3 regions of the Pseudomonas sp. P39-UII1 genome follow, and region 2 is predicted to be linked to each of the others. Evidence: predicted binding sites of a transcription regulator. Region 2 holds the regulator's gene; each other region holds the start of a gene.
What was found. The regulator FliA, encoded in region 2, starts transcription of late flagellar genes. The targets are predictions, from matches to a motif close to CTAAAGTTTNNNNNNNNNNNGCCGNTAA.
Positions count from the first base shown of each region.

Region 1: a site for FliA is predicted at 3,790-3,817, ahead of ABEH27_RS05680 (methyl-accepting chemotaxis protein). Genes of this name have one in related genera too.
Region 3: a site for FliA is predicted at 3,773-3,800, ahead of ABEH27_RS14640 (methyl-accepting chemotaxis protein). Genes of this name have one in related genera too.

Region 1 covers NZ_JBDFPP010000003.1:111,887-117,428, forward strand. The annotation lists gene ABEH27_RS05670 (LysR family transcriptional regulator) at 1-91, shown strand, start outside; gene ABEH27_RS05675 (VOC family protein) at 313-1,707, shown strand; gene ABEH27_RS05680 (methyl-accepting chemotaxis protein) at 1,786-3,687, opposite strand; gene ABEH27_RS05685 (LysR substrate-binding domain-containing protein) at 3,947-4,873, opposite strand; gene ABEH27_RS05690 (NorM family multidrug efflux MATE transporter) at 5,028-5,542, shown strand, end outside.
Region 2 covers NZ_JBDFPP010000008.1:136,976-142,517, forward strand. The annotation lists gene flhA (flagellar biosynthesis protein FlhA) at 1-1,044, shown strand, start outside; gene flhF (flagellar biosynthesis protein FlhF) at 1,056-2,363, shown strand; gene fleN (flagellar synthesis regulator FleN) at 2,457-3,290, shown strand; gene fliA (RNA polymerase sigma factor FliA) at 3,287-4,027, shown strand; gene ABEH27_RS13140 (chemotaxis response regulator CheY) at 4,132-4,506, shown strand; gene ABEH27_RS13145 (protein phosphatase CheZ) at 4,525-5,313, shown strand; gene ABEH27_RS13150 (chemotaxis protein CheA) at 5,326-5,542, shown strand, end outside.
Region 3 covers NZ_JBDFPP010000010.1:43,091-48,632, forward strand. The annotation lists gene ABEH27_RS14610 (dienelactone hydrolase) at 1-246, opposite strand, end outside; gene ABEH27_RS14615 (FMN-dependent NADH-azoreductase) at 376-987, opposite strand; gene ABEH27_RS14620 (LysR substrate-binding domain-containing protein) at 1,119-2,021, shown strand; gene ABEH27_RS14625 (MmcQ/YjbR family DNA-binding protein) at 2,014-2,373, shown strand; gene ABEH27_RS14630 (DUF1294 domain-containing protein) at 2,384-2,812, opposite strand; gene ABEH27_RS14635 (undecaprenyl-diphosphate phosphatase) at 2,814-3,644, opposite strand; gene ABEH27_RS14640 (methyl-accepting chemotaxis protein) at 3,944-5,542, shown strand, end outside.

The sequences.
Region 1 (5,542 bases), on a different contig from region 2:
GGCGCATTACCTGGCGTATGCCGAGCATGCGGCAGAGGTGCCCAAAGTGCGGGCGTTGGTGGAGTGGATTCAGGAGCAGCTTCAGCCTTGAGATTGCCGGGGCCGCTTTGCGGCCCTATCGCCGGCAAGCCAGCTCCCACAGGCACAGCACAGTTGCTGAAACTTGTGCTGTGCCTGTGGGAGCTGGCTTGCCGGCGATAGGGCCCTGAAGGTCGATCAAAAAAGGAATGACACACTCACTTTTTTTCGCTTGTGGCCGTAGTGCATTCCCAGCTTTCATGTAAGCGTCCGAACCCAACCAGGAAGCTAGCGATGCCCGCCCACGATTTCGTCAGCCCCGACAGCATTCGCGCGCAGTTCTCTGCCGCCATGTCGCTCATGTACAAACAGGAAGTGCCGCTTTACGGCACGCTGCTGGAGCTGGTGAGCGAAATCAACCAGCAGGTCATGGCCGAGCAGCCCAAGGTGGCCGAGGCCCTGCGCTGGACCGGCGAGGTCGAGCGCCTGGACCAGGAGCGCCACGGTGCCATCCGCCTCGGCAGCGCCGAAGAGCTGGCCACCATCGCCCGGCTGTTCGCGGTCATGGGCATGCAGCCGGTCGGCTATTACGACCTCAGCTCCGCCGGCGTGCCGGTGCACTCCACCGCGTTCCGCGCGGTGCACGAACAGGCGCTGCACATCAGCCCGTTCCGCGTGTTCACGTCGCTGCTGCGCCTGGAATTGATCGACAACCCCGCATTGCGTGAGCTGGCGCAGACCATTCTGGCCAAGCGCAAGATCTTCACTGCCCGCGCTCTTGAGCTGATCGCTCAATGCGAGCGCGATGGCGGCCTGAACGCAGCCGACGCCGAGGCCTTTGTACAGGAGGCGTTGCACACCTTCCGCTGGCACAAGGACGCCACGGTCACTGCCGAGCAGTACCAGCAGCTGCACGATCAGCATCGGCTGATCGCCGATGTGGTGGCGTTCAAGGGCCCGCACATCAACCACCTGACCCCGCGCACCCTGGACATCGACGCCATTCAGCTGGGCATGCCGGCCAAGGGCATCCCGCCGAAGGCCGTGGTCGAAGGCCCGCCCACCCGCCGCCACCCGATCCTGCTGCGCCAGACCAGTTTCAAGGCGCTGCAGGAGAAGGTCGCTTTCAGCGACCAGCACGGCAGCGAAGGCAGCCACACCGCGCGCTTCGGCGAGATCGAACAGCGAGGCGCTGCGCTGACGCCGAAGGGCCGCCAGCTGTATGACCGGCTGCTCGACGCTACCCGTGCGGCCCTGGGCGGTGCGCCAGCGGAGGCCAATGCCGAGCGTTACGTGGCGCTGTTGCACGCACACTTTGCCGAGTTCCCCGATGACCTGGCGCAGATGCGTGAGCAAGGCCTGGCGTACTTCCGTTATTTCGCCACCGAAAAGGGCCTGGCCGCGCGAGAGCAGGCTGATCGCCCGACTACCCTGCAAGGTTTGATCGACGCTGGCCATGTGCATTTCGAGGCCTTGGTGTACGAGGACTTCTTGCCGGTGAGTGCGGCGGGGATTTTCCAGTCGAACCTGGGTGACGATGCCCAGGCTGAATATGGCAGCAATGCCAACCGCGATGCCTTCGAGGCGGCACTGGGGCTGCGGGTGCAGGATGAGCTGGCCTTGTATGCGCAGAGTGAGCAGCGGTCGCTGCAGGCTTGTGCGCAGGCGTTGAACCTGCGGTCGCTGTAAAAAAGGGCCGCTTTGCGGCCCATCGCGGCTGAAGCCGCTGCTACAGGTACGGCGCAGGGAGTGCGGTCAACGGGTTATCTATACCCGAAACCGATCCACTTCCTGGCGCAACTGCGCCGCCAACCCCTCCAGCTCACGCGCGGTAAAGGCCAGTTCATTGGCCACATCCCGCTGTTCACTGTTGGCCTGGGCAATGCTCTGCAGGTTGCGGCTGAGCACGGTCGCGGTGCTGCTCTGCTCCTGGGTGGCCGTACTGATCACCGTGAACTGCTCACCCGCCACCCGGCTTTGCTCGTCGATGCGCGCCAGGGCCTCGGCCACCTTGTCGTTGCGCTGCAGGCCTTCCTGCATCAACTGATTACCCTGCTCCAGCGTGCTGATGGCGTGGCCGGTCTGTTGCTGGATGCTGGCAATCATCCCGGAAATCTCATCGGTCGCCTGGCGAGTGCGTGCTGCCAGGCCGCGGACCTCATCTGCGACCACGGCGAAACCGCGGCCCTGTTCGCCAGCACGCGCCGCTTCGATGGCAGCGTTGAGGGCCAGCAGGTTGGTCTGCTCGGCGATCGCGGTAATCACCCCGACGATGCCGCCGATCTCTTGCGAACGTGCGCCCAGCGTGTCCATCACGGTCGCGGTGCCTCCCAGTGCCTCGGCGATCTGGCGCAAAGAGCTCGACGCTTCATCCATGGCCGTGCGGCCAATCCGGGTCTGCTGGGCGTTGTCGCGGGCCATGCGCTCGGTGCCCGCCATGTTGTCGGCAATGTTCATCGAGGTGGCGCTGAATTCTTCCACTGCACCGGCCATGCTGGTGATTTCACCAGACTGCTGGTCCATGCCCTCACAGGCGCCCGCCGACAGGCCGGCCAACGAACGGGCGCGGCCACTGACCTGCTCGGAAGCACCGCGAATGTGCTCGACCATGGTCGCCAGCGCTTCGCCCATCTTGTTGAAACTGCGCGCCAGCTGGCCGATCTCATCATGGCTGGTCACGGCAAGGCGGGCATTGAGGTCGCCAGCGCCCAAGGCATTGGCCTGGCGTACCAGGTCGTCGAGCGGGCGCAGCTTGCGGCGCAGCAACCACAGGGTGGCGGCCACGGCCAGTAGCATCGCCAACAGGCTGCCGATGGCCAGGCGCAGGCCAACGCTCCAGGTTACCTCGCGGATCTCTGCCAAGGGCATGCTGGCAACCACGGTCCATGGGCCTTCGGCAAACGGCGCGGAGGCGCTGAAAGAAGGCTGGTCGGCATTGGCTGGCGGCACCAGCCATTGGCCCTGCTCGTCACGAATGGCCAGCGACCCGGTTTCACCAATACGGAAGCGTTTGAGGTTGCTGAACTGCGCATTCTGCGCGTCGGTGTAGTCGAAACCGACGAACAGTACGGCAATGATCCGGCCGTTGCCGTCGTTCACCGGTACATAGCGGGTCATGTAGTTGCGCTCGAACAGCACCGCCCGGCCCACGTACATCTGCCCCGCCAGCAGCTTCGCGTACGCCGGATGCTGGCGGTCGAGCTGGGTACCGATCGCGCGGCTGCCATCCTGTTTTTTCAGGTTGGTGGTGATGCGCACGAAGTCGTCACCGCTGCGCACGAACAGCGTGGCGATGCCGGCGGTCATCTGCTGGAATTCGTCCACCTGCTGGAAATCGTTGTTCAGCAAGTGGTCACCCAGGTACAGGGCCGGCGTGGCCTGCCCGGCAACCTGTACCGTTTCGCCGGCATGCAGCGAAAGGCCAGAGGCAAAGCGACGCTCGAACAAGCCGCTAAGGCGTTGGGTGTTGTCCTTGAGCGAACCATGGAAGGTTTCCAGCTGGTCGGCCAGCAGCCGCGCTTCGCTGGCCAGGTGCGCCTGGCGCGTGGCGAGGTTGGCGTCGTCCAGGGAACGGAGGGCGAACAGAGTACTGCCGGTGATCACCAACGCCAGCACAATGGCGAGGGCGATACCGAGCTGCGAAGCGATTCGGGCACGCGGTTGAGACATGGGGAAGCTCCTGGCAGGTGGCCTGGATCATCCTGATCACGTGGACCGCCTGCTGTTTGTCGACGGAGAATCGCGCCCTCTTTCCGGGACGCTGGTGCAAGTAAATCGGCGTCGCAGGCGAATACTTGAGTGTCGGACCGGGGTATTCGCAAACGTTTTCTTTAGCCTGCACTGGCCTCATCGCGGGCAAGCCCGCTCCTACAGGGATTGCGGGGGTGCAAGCTCTGCGGTGTGCCTGGGAAGAGGCCAGTGAGGGCGATCAAAGACCCGGCAGAATGCGCACATCCGGCAAGTTCACCGCCGCCGCCTCTTCCTGCAAAAACACACTCAAGCGCCGCAACCGCTCACCCCCTGGGCGGGTGCGCGGCCACACCAGGTAGTAATCCATGCCACTGGGCACTGCTGTCGGCCAGGGCAGGCTCAAGCGCCCGTGGGCCACGTCTTCGGCAACCATCAGCAGGTCGCCCATGGAGATCCCGTAGCCGCGGGCCGCAGCGATCATGCCCAGCTCCAGCGTGTCGAACACCTGCCCGCCCTTGAGCGAAACGCTGTCGGCCAGGCCCATGCGCTCCAGCCATTCGCGCCAGTCACGCTTGTCGGGGGTGGGGTGCAGCAGCTCGATGCCGGCCAACCGGCGTTGGTCCAACGGGCCTTCCTTGAGCAAGTCCGGTGCCCCCACCGGAATCAACAGCTCGGAGAACAAGCGCCGGACCTCCCAGTCCGGCGGGAACACGCCGTCACTGAGCAGTACTGCGCAGTCGAAGGGCTCCTGATTGAAGTCGACATGATCGACGTCCATCCAGGCGCTGGTCAGTTGCACTTCGTTGCCGGGCTGCAAGTGACGGAACTGGCTCAGGCGCGCCAGCAGCCAGCGCATGGTCAGGGTTGAAGGCGCCTTCATGCGCAAGATGTCGTCTTCGCCGCGCAAGGTATCGCACGCCCGCTCCAGTGCGGCGAAGCCCTCACGCACGCCCGGCAACAGCACCCGCGCGGCCTCGGTCAGTTGCAGGCTGCGGCCGCTGCGGATGAACAGGCGGCAGGCGAAGTGATCTTCCAGGGTACGGATGTGCCGGCTGACCGCACTCTGGGTGATCGACAGCTCATGGCCGGCACGGGTGAAAGAGCTGAGCCGGGCGGCGGCTTCGAATGCGCGCAGCGCATACAGCGGAGGCAGCTGACGGGACATGGGGCACCTGCATACGGGGCGGCGAAGGGATGCTTGTGATCATATATGCATGAGTTGAACTCATGCCAACCATCGCTTTTATCCTTTTGTGCAAAGTTGACCGAAGCCTCAGAATCGTCCCTCGCTCACAGAGTCAGGCCAAAAGGACCCCACCATGCACGTTGCGCCCACCACAGAACTCAAGGCTTTGCTGCGCCTGGCCGGGCCGCTGATCGCCTCGCAGTTGGCGCACATGCTGATGGTGCTCACCGACACCCTGATGATGGCCCGCATCAGCCCCCAAGCCCTGGCGGGCGGTGGCCTGGGCGCGGCTAGCTATTCGTTCGTGTCGATCTTCTGCCTGGGCGTGATTGCGGCGGTCGGTACGCTGGTGGCGATTCGCAAGGGCGCCAATGACATCGAAGGCGCCACCCGCCTTGCGCAAAACGGCCTGTGGCTGGCCTGGGGCCTGGCACTGGTCGCGGCGCTGGCCCTGTGGAACCTCAAACCGGTGCTGCTGCTGTTCGGCCAGCAGCCCGAAAACGTCGAGTCGGCCACGCAATTCCTCACTTTGTTACCGCTGGCGCTGCCCGGTTACCTGACCTTCATGGCCTTGCGCGGCTTCACCAGCGCTTTGGGCCGTTCGACGCCGGTGATGGTCATCAGCCTGGTCGGCACGGTGCTCAACTA
Region 2 (5,542 bases):
TGGGACGACGTGACGCCGATCGACATGATCGGCCTGGAAGTCGGCTACCGCCTGATCCCGCTGGTCGACCGCAACCAGGGTGGCCAACTGCTGGCGCGGATCAAAGGGGTGCGCAAGAAGCTCTCCCAGGACCTGGGCTTCCTCATGCCCACCGTGCACATTCGGGACAACCTCGACCTGCAGCCCAGCGCCTACCGCCTGACGCTGATGGGCGTGATCCTGGCTGAGGCCGAGATCTACCCGGACCGGGAGCTGGCGATCAACCCAGGCCAGGTGTTTGGCACCCTCAACGGCATCGCTGCACGTGACCCGGCGTTCGGCCTGGAAGCGGTGTGGATCGACATCGGTCAGCGTGCCCAGGCGCAGTCGCTGGGCTATACCGTGGTCGATGCCAGCACTGTGGTCGCCACGCACCTCAACCAGATCCTGCAGAAGCACTGTCACGAGCTGATCGGCCACGAAGAGGTTCAGCAATTGCTGCAGGTGCTGTCCAAGGCATCGCCTAAACTTGCTGAAGAGCTGGTGCCGGGTGTCATTTCCTTGTCGGGGCTGCTCAAGGTCCTGCAAGCGTTGCTTGCCGAGCAAGTGCCGGTGCGCGACATCCGCAGCATTGCCGAGGCTATCGCTAACAATGCCGGCAAGAGTCAAGATACCGCCGCGCTGGTGGCGGCAGTGCGCGTCGGATTGTGTCGCGCCATCGTGCAAAGCATTGTCGGCGTTGAGTCCGAGCTGCCTGTGATCACCCTTGAGCCAAGGTTGGAACAGATTTTGCTCAATAGTCTGCAAAGGGCCGGGCAAGGTCAGGAAGACGGTGTTCTTCTTGAACCGAGCATGGCCGAAAAGCTGCAGCGTTCGCTGATCGAAGCCGCCCAGCGCCAGGAGATGCAAGGCCAACCGGCCATCCTCCTGGTCGCAGGCCCGATCCGCGCCATGCTGTCGCGCTTCGGTCGCCTGGCTGTACCGAATTTGCATGTTCTGGCGTATCAGGAAATACCGGATAACAAGCAAGTCACCATCGTTGCCACCGTGGGCCCCAACGGCTGAGGTAGTGGGTTATGCAAGTTAAGCGTTTTTTCGCCGCCGATATGCGTCAGGCCATGAAGCTGGTTCGTGATGAGCTGGGCTCCGACGCCGCCATCATCGGTAACCGCCGCATCGCCGGCGGTGTCGAGCTGACGGCCGCGCTGGACTACAAGCTGTCCGCCCTGGCCCCGCGCGTGCCCAACCCCGAGCTCGAACAAGAGCTGCGCAAGACCCAGACTCGCATCGCCACTGCCCAGGCCGAACTGGACAACCGCAGCGAGGCCAGTGAAGGCGACCGCCAATTGTTTGCCGGGCAATCGCTGACCGCCTCGGAGCCATTGATCGAGCCGCACGTGGAGGCGCCGGCCGCTGCTGCTGCCGCTGCCCCGGCCCCGGTCGACCCGCGCCTGTTCGACGCCATGCGCTCTGAACTGTCGGGCCTGCGCGAACTGCTCGAAGTGCAGCTCGGCTCACTGGCCTGGAACCAGCTGCAAGGCAGCAAGCCGGCACAGGCCAACCTCTGGCGCCGGCTGCAGCGCATCGGCCTGTCCGGGCCGATTGCCCGCGAACTGCTCGAGCTCACCGCCGAGATCGAAGAGCCGCGCCAGGCCTGGCGCATGTTGCTGGCGCACCTTGCACGGATGATCGAAGTGCCCGAGATCGAGCCGATCGAAGAGGGTGGTGTGATCGCCATGGTCGGCCCCGCCGGCATGGGCAAGACCACCACACTGGCCAAGCTGGCGGCGCGTTATGTGCTCAAGTATGGCCCGCAGAACCTGGCCCTGGTGAGCATGGACAGCTTCCGCATCGGCGCGCAGGAACAGCTCAAGACCCTGGGCCGCATCCTCAATGTGCCGGTGACCTATGTCGACCCGGGCCAGTCGCTGGCCCAGGCGCTCGAGCCGCTGCTGCGCAAGCGCGTGGTGCTGATCGATACCGCAGGCCTTCAGGCCAGCGACCCGGCCCTGCGCATGCAACTGGAAAGCCTGGCCAGCCGAGGCATTGCCTCGAAGAACTACCTCGTGCTGGCCACCACCAGCCAGAAACAGGTGCTGACCGCGGCCTACCACAGCTACAAACGCTGCGGCCTGGCCGGTTGCATCCTGAGTAAACTTGATGAAACGGCAAGCCTCGGCGATGTGCTGAGCCTGGCCATCAGTCATGAACTGCCCGTGGCCTATCTCACCGATGGCCCGCGCATTCCTGACGACCTTCACCTGCCGCGGGCGCACCAGTTGGTGACGCGGGCGGTGAATGTGCAGTTGCAGGACGAGCCCAGCGAAGAGGCCATGGCCGATATGTTCGCTGATCTCTATCACAACCCACGACGAGCGGGTTGATGATGAAGCGTTTGCAAAATACCTACACCAAGGGGGCTGCAGTAATCCCCCTCGTGTGGCTTGGGTCCAAGCGAGACAAGGTAAACAACGAACATGGGTAGCATGCATCCCGTACAGGTGATCGCCGTAACCGGTGGTAAAGGTGGCGTCGGCAAGACTAACGTTTCAGTGAACCTGTCCCTGGCGCTGGCTGAGCTCGGCCGCCGGGTCATGCTGCTGGACGCTGACCTGGGCCTGGCCAATGTCGACGTGTTGCTGGGCCTGACCCCGAAACGCACCCTGGCCGATGTCATCGAAGGGCGCTGCGAGCTTCGCGATGTGCTGTTGCAGGGGCCGGGCGGTGTGCGCATCGTGCCGGCCGCCTCCGGCACCCAGAGCATGGTGCACCTGGCCCCGGCCCAGCATGCCGGGCTGATCCAGGCATTCAGCGAAGTCGGCGACAACCTTGATGTGCTGGTGATCGACACCGCGGCAGGCATTGGCGATTCGGTGGTCAGCTTCGTCCGCGCGGCGCAGGAAGTGCTGCTGGTGGTGTGTGACGAGCCGACCTCGATCACCGACGCCTACGCGTTGATCAAACTGCTCAACCGCGACTATGGAATGAACCGTTTCCGCGTGCTGGCCAACATGGCGCAAAGCCCGCAGGAAGGGCGCAACCTGTTCGCCAAGTTGACCAAGGTCACCGACCGTTTCCTTGACGTCGCCCTGCAGTATGTCGGCGCCGTGCCGTACGACGAGTGCGTGCGCAAGGCGGTGCAGAAGCAGCGGGCAGTCTATGAGGCGTTCCCGCGTTCCAAGTGCGCGCTGGCCTTCAAGGCGATTGCGCAGAAGGTCGATAGCTGGCCATTGCCGGCCAACCCGCGCGGGCACCTGGAGTTCTTCGTCGAGCGCCTGGTGCAACCCACCAGTGCAGGGCCAGTGCTATGAGTGCGAGCGGTTTCAAGATGTACAGCAAGGCGTCCAAGGACGCCCAGTACGAACTGATCGAACGCTACGCCCCGCTGGTCAAGCGCATTGCCTATCACCTGCTGGCGCGTTTGCCGGCCAACGTGCAGGTCGAAGACCTGATCCAGGCCGGCATGATCGGTTTGCTGGAAGTCGCCAACAAGTACGACGCCAGCAAGGGCGCCAGCTTCGAGACCTACGCCGGTATCCGCATCCGCGGGGCGATGCTCGATGAGGTGCGCAAGGGTGATTGGGCACCGCGTTCGGTGCACCGCAACACCCGCATGGTCAGCGACGCGATGCGCGCCGTGGAATCCAGAACCGGCCGCGACGCTAAAGATCATGAAGTTGCTGCCGAACTCCAGTTGAGTCTCGATGATTACTACGGGATTTTGAACGATACCTTGGGTAGCCGCCTGTTCAGTTTCGACGACCTGTTGCAGGACGGCGAGCATGAAGGGTTGCACGAGGACGGCGCCAGTGGCCAGGTCGAGCCGTCGCGCGACCTGGAAGACGAGCGCTTCCAGGCTGCCCTGACCGATGCCATCGCCAACCTGCCCGAGCGGGAGCGGCTGGTCCTGGCGCTGTACTACGACGAAGAGCTGAACCTCAAGGAAATCGGTGAGGTCCTGGGCGTCAGCGAGTCGCGTGTCAGCCAGCTGCACAGCCAGTGCGCCGCGCGCCTGCGCAGCCGCCTGGGGGAATGGCGGGCGCGCTGAGCCCGGGGTCGTTGCAGTCGTTTTCACGTTGTACCGAATTGATTGAATGCGCGCTCGGGGCCGAGCGCGTTTGAGACTGCTTGGAGGTCTAATTGAACAAAGACATGAAAATCCTCATCGTTGACGACTTTTCGACGATGCGGCGGATCATCAAGAACCTGCTGCGTGATCTGGGCTTCACCAATACCGACGAAGCCGATGACGGCACCACGGCGCTGCCGATGCTGCAGGCCGGGCATTACGACTTCCTGGTGACCGACTGGAACATGCCTGGCATGTCCGGCATCGACCTGCTGCGCAAGGTGCGCGCGGACGAGCGCCTGAAGGCCATGCCAGTGCTGATGGTGACTGCCGAAGCCAAGCGCGACCAGATCATCGAAGCGGCCCAGGCCGGGGTGAATGGTTACGTGGTCAAGCCGTTCACCGCTCAGGTGCTCAAAGAAAAGATCGAGAAGATCTTCGAACGCGTCAACGGCTGAGTCCGGTCAGGGGGCGCCATGGAATCAACACAAACGTCTTTGGGGGAGTTCGAATCGACCCTGAAGAAGCATGCCCAGGAGTTGGTCGAAAGCCTGGAGCGGGGACGGTTCGGCGAGGCGGTGCAGCTGATTCATCAGCTCAACCAGACCCGCGACCGTGGCCTGTACCAGGAAGTCGGCAAGCTGACCCGCGAGCTGCACAGCGCGATCGTCAGCTTCCAGATCGACCCGCACATGCCGCAGGCCGAGGAAGTTTCGCAGATTACCGACGCCACCGAGCGTTTGTCCTATGTGGTCAAGCTCACCGAAGGGGCTGCCAACCGCACCATGGACCTGGTGGAGGAAAGCACGCCTGTGCTGGGAGACCTGGCCGTTGAGGCGCAGAGCCTGAGCGTCGACTGGCAGCGCTTCATGCGCCGCGAGGTCGCCGCGCCGGAATTCCGTGAGCTGGTCAAACGCGTCGACAGTTTCCTGACGCACAGCGCCGAAGGTAACCGCAAGGTCGCTGGCCACCTTAATGACATTCTGCTCGCCCAGGACTATCAGGACCTGACCGGGCAGGTGATCAAGCGCGTGACTGCGCTGGTGACCGAAGTCGAAAGCAATCTGCTCAAGCTCGTGCTGATGGCCAGTCAGGTCGACCGTTTTGCCGGTATCGAACATGACCACCAACAGCTGCGTGCTGAAAAAGATCAAGAAAAATATCCGGCTCGGGGTGAAGGTCCGCAGATTCATGCCGATAAGCGTGAAGACGTCGTGTCCGGTCAGGACGATGTCGATGATCTGCTGTCCAGCCTGGGTTTTTAAGGAGCACCTTTGATGAGCTTCGGCGCCGATGAAGAAATCCTTCAGGATTTCCTGGTAGAAGCCGGCGAAATACTTGAGCAACTGTCCGAGCAACTGGTCGAGCTGGAAAGCCGGCCCGACGATGCCGACCTGCTCAATGCCATTTTTCGCGGTTTCCACACTGTAAAAGGGGGCGCCGGCTTCCTCCAGCTCAACGAGCTGGTGGAGTGCTGCCATATCGCCGAGAACG
Region 3 (5,542 bases), on a different contig from region 2:
CACCAGCAGCGGGAACTGCCCGAGGGCGACCGGGGCTTCATCGGCGACTTCGACGGGGTAACCGTCAATGCGGGTGCTGTGAGCGGTGCCTTGTGCCGGGTAGAACGCCAGCGCCTGCATCGGGCGCGCATCGACGGGGTCGGTCAGGGTCATGTGGTGCAGCCCGGCGACCCAGGGCGCAGCCTCGGCAGGCGCCAACAGGCCAGCGAACAGCAGCAGTGCCAGCAAGCAACGGGAAAGGTTCATCGGCCGGCGCTTCCACGCGGAGCGAGGGGATAGCGTCAGAATAGGTCGGGGCTGGGGTGGGGCAGATGAAAACTGAATGAAAAAAACCGGCTGCCGCACGGCGACAGCCGGTTTTTTCGTACCTGCCGATCAGGCGGCGGCAAACAGCTCGTTGGCAATCTGCGCCTGGGCGGCATCGATGGCATGGCTGCGGTGTTCCGGGCCGTAGGCCAGGCCGTGGGCGCGAACGATCTCCAGGTCGGTAATGCCGATGAAGCCGAAGAACACCTTGAGGAAGTCTTCATGGCCAGCACCGGTCGGTTGGCCTGCGTGCAAGCCGCCAGCGGTCGACACCAGCACCACTTTCTTGTTGCCGCACAGGCCTTCAGGGCCGGCCTCGGTGTAGCGGAAGGTCTTGCCGGCAACGGCAACGCGGTCGATCCAGGCTTTGAGCTGGGTGGGTACGGTGAAGTTGTACATCGGCGCACCGATCACCACGGCGTCGGCGGCGAGGAATTCTTCCAGGGTTTCGGCGCTGAGCTTGGCTTCGAAGGCCTGGGCTGCGTCGCGTACGTCTTCCGGCGTGCCAGCAGCGACCAGGGTAGCGGCCGAGAAGTGGGCGATGGCGTCGGCGGCCAGGTCGCGGTAAACCACTTCGATACCCGGCTCGGCGGCTTGCCAGGCTTGGACCACTTCACGGCTCAGCTGGCGGGAGGCGGAATTGTCACCCAGGATGCTCGAATCGATGTGCAACAGTTTCATGGGACTCTCCTGTGTATGAAGACCGCAGCGTTGGGCGATCACGATGGGGAGAATCCTACCGGGGCGTCGAATGGCTGATAAGTCGGCAAAAATGCGTTAGTTTGTCCCACAGATAGAACAGTGAGACAGCCATGCAAGACCTCAACGACCTCTTCTACTTCGCCCGGGTGGTAGAAGCCGGGGGCTTCGCCGCCGCCGGGCGCCAGCTGGGCATCCCCAAGTCGCGCCTGTCGCGGCGCATCGCCGAGCTGGAAGAACGCCTGGGTACGCGGCTGCTGCAACGCACCACGCGCCAGCTGAAGCTGACCGCGGTGGGCGAACGCTACCTGCACCATTGTCAGGCCATGCTGCTGGAGGCCGAGGCCGCGGATGAGGCAGTGGCGAGCATGAGCAGCGAACCGCGTGGGCGCTTGCGGGTGTCCTGCCCGGTGGCGCTGGCCCATGCGTTTCTGCCGGATGTGATCAGCCGTTTCCTGGCGCAATACCCTCAGGTGCAGCTGGACATGGTGCTGCTCAACCGCCGCGTCGACCTGATTTCCGAAGGCATCGACGTTGCTCTGCGCGTGCGCGACCTGGGCGACGAGGACCCGGCGCTGGTCACCCGCCGCCTGCGCCAGGCGCAGATGCAGCTGGTGGCCGCGCCGGGCTTTGCCGACCACATACGCGAGCCGTCGGAACTGGCGACGCTGCCCGTACTGGGCGCCGCCGAAGCTGACCGGCTGGTGCACTTGCGCCTGCTGGGGCCCAATGGCCGTCAGCAGGAAATGGCCCTGGAGCCGCGCCTGGCCATCGATGATTTCGTCGTGCGCAACGCCGCCGTGAAAGCCGGGCTGGGCTTTACGGCACTGCCGAGCATGTTCTGCGAAGAGGAACTGCAACGCGGCGAACTGGTGCGGCTGCTGCCGGACTGGTCATTACCGGGCGGTTATCTGCAGGCGGTTTACCCGCATCGGCGTGGCCTGCTGCCGGCGGTGCGGGTGTGGATCGACCACCTGGCAGCGTCGTTCGAGGCGTGTGGAGAGCGTTATGTCTAAGCAGAAGATGACCGAAGAGCAGGTGGCGGCGTTCTGCCTGGGCCTGCCTGGCGCGCGGGAAGATTACAAATGGGGCGGCATCCGGGTGTTCTCGGTGGCCGGCAACAAGATGTTCGCGGTGCTCGACCTGGCGGGTGCGGGGTTGTCGTTCAAGGTGGCCGATGAGCTGTTTCTGGGCTACTGCGACCGCCCTGGCGTGCGCCCGGCGCCGTACCTGGCGCGGGCGCGGTGGGTCAGCATGGTACCGCCCTACCCCATGGCCCGTGAAGAATTGTGCGATCTGCTGCAGCGCTCGCACCAGCTGGTGGTGCGACGGCTACCGAAACGGTTGCAGGCAGGCCTGCTGCTGTAAGCCGCAGGCCTCAACCCAACGCGAGAAATCGCCCGCCCAGAAGCAGGTGATCGACCCAGAACAGCTGATGCAGCAGCACAATCGCCCAGAACATCAGCTGGTACGACAGCTTGCGGGTCTTGTGCCGAAACAGCTGCTGCGCCACCAGGGCCCCAGGCCAGCCGCCCAGCAGCTCACTGGCGTGCAGCACCTTCTCTGGCGTGCGCCAGGCCTGGGTACGGGCTTGGTGCTTGTCCTGCCAGTAAAGCAAGGCGGTGATCAGGCTCACTGCCGGATACACGGCCAGCGGCAGCCACGATTGCCCGCTCCAGGCCATCTGCGCAGCGCCCACCAGCGGTAGCAGGCACAGCAGCCCCAGCACCAGCAGCTTCAGGCGCACATTGCGTACACCCTCCTCCTTGCCCGCGGCGGGCCGCTGTGCGGTGTGCGTGCGTGCCATGTCAGCCGTGCGCCGTCGACCAGTCGACCCAGCCGAACTGCCAGGTGGCGAGGATCAGCAGGCCAAAGACGATGCGGTACCAGGCGAAGGCAGCGTAGCTGTGGTTGGCGATGAACTTGAGCAGCGCGCGCACCGCAATCATGGCGAAAATGAACGACGTCACGAAACCGAGGGCGAACACCGGCAGGTCGCTCGGCTCGAACAGATGGCGGTACTTGTACCCCGAGTACACCGCTGCACCGACCATGGTCGGCATCGCCAGGAAGAATGAAAACTCCGTCGCCGCCTTGCGCGACAGGCCGAACAGCAGGCCGCCGATGATGGTCGAGCCGGAGCGCGAGGTTCCTGGGATCATCGCCAGGCACTGGACGAAACCGATCTTCAGGGCATGCGACCAACGCATGTCGTCGACGTGGTCCACCTCTACACGGTGGCTGCGACGCTCGGCCCAGAGCATGATCACCCCGCCGATCACCAACGCGGTCGCAACGGTGATCGGGTTGAACAGGTATTCATGGATCATGTCGGCGAACAGCACGCCCAGCACCACGGCCGGCATGAACGCCAGCAGCAGGTTGCCGGTGAACCGCCGCGCCGCAGGTTGGCTGGTGAGGCCGAACACCACATCGAGGATCTTGCGCCGAAACTCCCACACCACCGCCAGGATCGCCGCCAGCTGGATGATGATGTTGAAGGCCATGGCGCGTTCGCCGCCGAAACCGATCAGGTCGGCGACGATGATCTGGTGGCCAGTACTGGAAATCGGCAAGAACTCTGTCAGCCCCTCGACCACACCCAAGATGATTGCCTGAAAGGCAGTCCAAAAATCCATCATTCCCCCGGTTGGAGCGCTGCTGCTTGCAGGCCCCTTATTCTTGATTTGCTTTTGATTGCCGCACGCGGCGCGGCATTTTTACAGCGACTGGTGGGACCAACGCCAGTAGAAAAGTTCACAAGCCCTAAAGGTTTCATCTTGCACGGCCGAAATCCTAACAGAGCGGCTTTGCAATGGCTTGTGCGGTATTTGGCAGATCAGGCAATAAATGGCACTTAGCCATAAGTCGGCTAGGGAGCACCGCCAAAGCATGCTTGGATGCACCTTGATAACAAGAACAATGCGGAGTGCTATTCATGAAGACCTTGAGGTCGATGTCGATCAGCCGCCGTTTATGGCTGATCCTGCTGGTGGCTGTGGCGATGCTGGTGGTGCTGGGCTTGCTGATGCTGCGCCAGATCCATGGCGATCTGTACCAGGCAAAGGCCGAGAAAACCCGCCATGTGGTACAGACCGCGGCCGGAGTGCTGGCCTATTACCAGGGCCTTGAGGCCGCCGGCACGCTCAGCCGCGAGGCCGCCCAGCAACAGGCCCTGCAGGTGGTGCGAGCGCTGCGTTATGACCAGAACGACTACTTCTGGATCAACGACCTGGGGCCGAAGATGATCATGCACCCGGCCAACCCCAAGCTCGACGGCCAGGACCTTTCGGCCATTCGCGACCCCGACGGTTTTGCCGTGTTCAACGAGATGGCCGCCCTTGCCCGCAGCCAGGGCGCCGGCCCGGTCAACTACCGCTGGCCCAAACCCGGTGCCAGCGACCCCGTGGCCAAGACCTCGTACATTCAACTGTTCAAGCCCTGGGGCTGGGTGATCGGCTCTGGTGTGTACATCGACGACGTACAGGCCGAGTTCGCCCGCCAGTTGCGCGATGCCTCGCTGGTCGGCTTTGGTATCGCCCTGCTGATGGCGCTGGTGGTCATGCTGATCGCCCGCAGCATTGCCCAGCCCTTGCAGGACGCCGTGCAGGCCATGGGCAACATCGCCAGCGGCGAAAGCGACCTGACCCGGCGCCTGGATACGCACGGGCGCGACGAAATCACTCACCTCGGTGAGCATTTCAACCGTTTCAACGGCAAGCTGCAGGGTGTGGTCGGCCAGTTGCAGGGCGCAGCGCATTCGCTGGCGCAATCGGCCGGGCGTGTCGGTGACAATGCCGGCGCGGCGCAACAGCGCAGCGCGCAGCAGTCGATGCAGATGGACCAGGTGGCCACTGCCGTCAACGAAGTCACCTATGCGGTGCAGGACGTGGCCAAGACAGCCGAGCAGGCCGCCGGCGAAATGCGCGCAGCGCAGCAGCAGGTGGAGCATGGCCAGCAGGCTATCCACGCCAGCCTGCAACAGATCGACCGGCTTTCGGCGACCATCGACCAGGCCGTGCAGGTGATCCGCGAACTGGCCGGGCACAGCACCAAGATTGGCGGGGTGCTCGATGTCATCCGTTCCATCGCCGAGCAGACCAACCTGCTGGCACTCAATGCCGCCATCGAAGCGGCCCGCGCGGGTGAACAGGGCCGTGGCTTCGCGGTGGTGGCCGATGAAGTGCGCCTGCTGGCCCAGCGCACTGCGCAATCTACCGCCGAAATTCACACCATGATCGAGCACCTGCAAGGGCAGTCGGACGCAGCGGTCAGGGCCATCGATACCAGCAGCGAGGCGTCGCGCCAAACCGTCGCACAGGCCCGTGAGGCCGGTTCCAGCCTGGATGCCATCAGCCAGGCCCTGCACAACCTCACCGTGCTCAACGCCACCATCGCCAGCGCCACCCTGCAACAGTCGCATGTGGTCGAGGAGATCAACCGTAATGTGCTGGACACGGCCGGGTTGTCACAGCAAACCGCCGATGCGGCGCGCCAGTCGAGCGACGCCGGGGTGGCGCTGGGCCGTTTGAGTGAG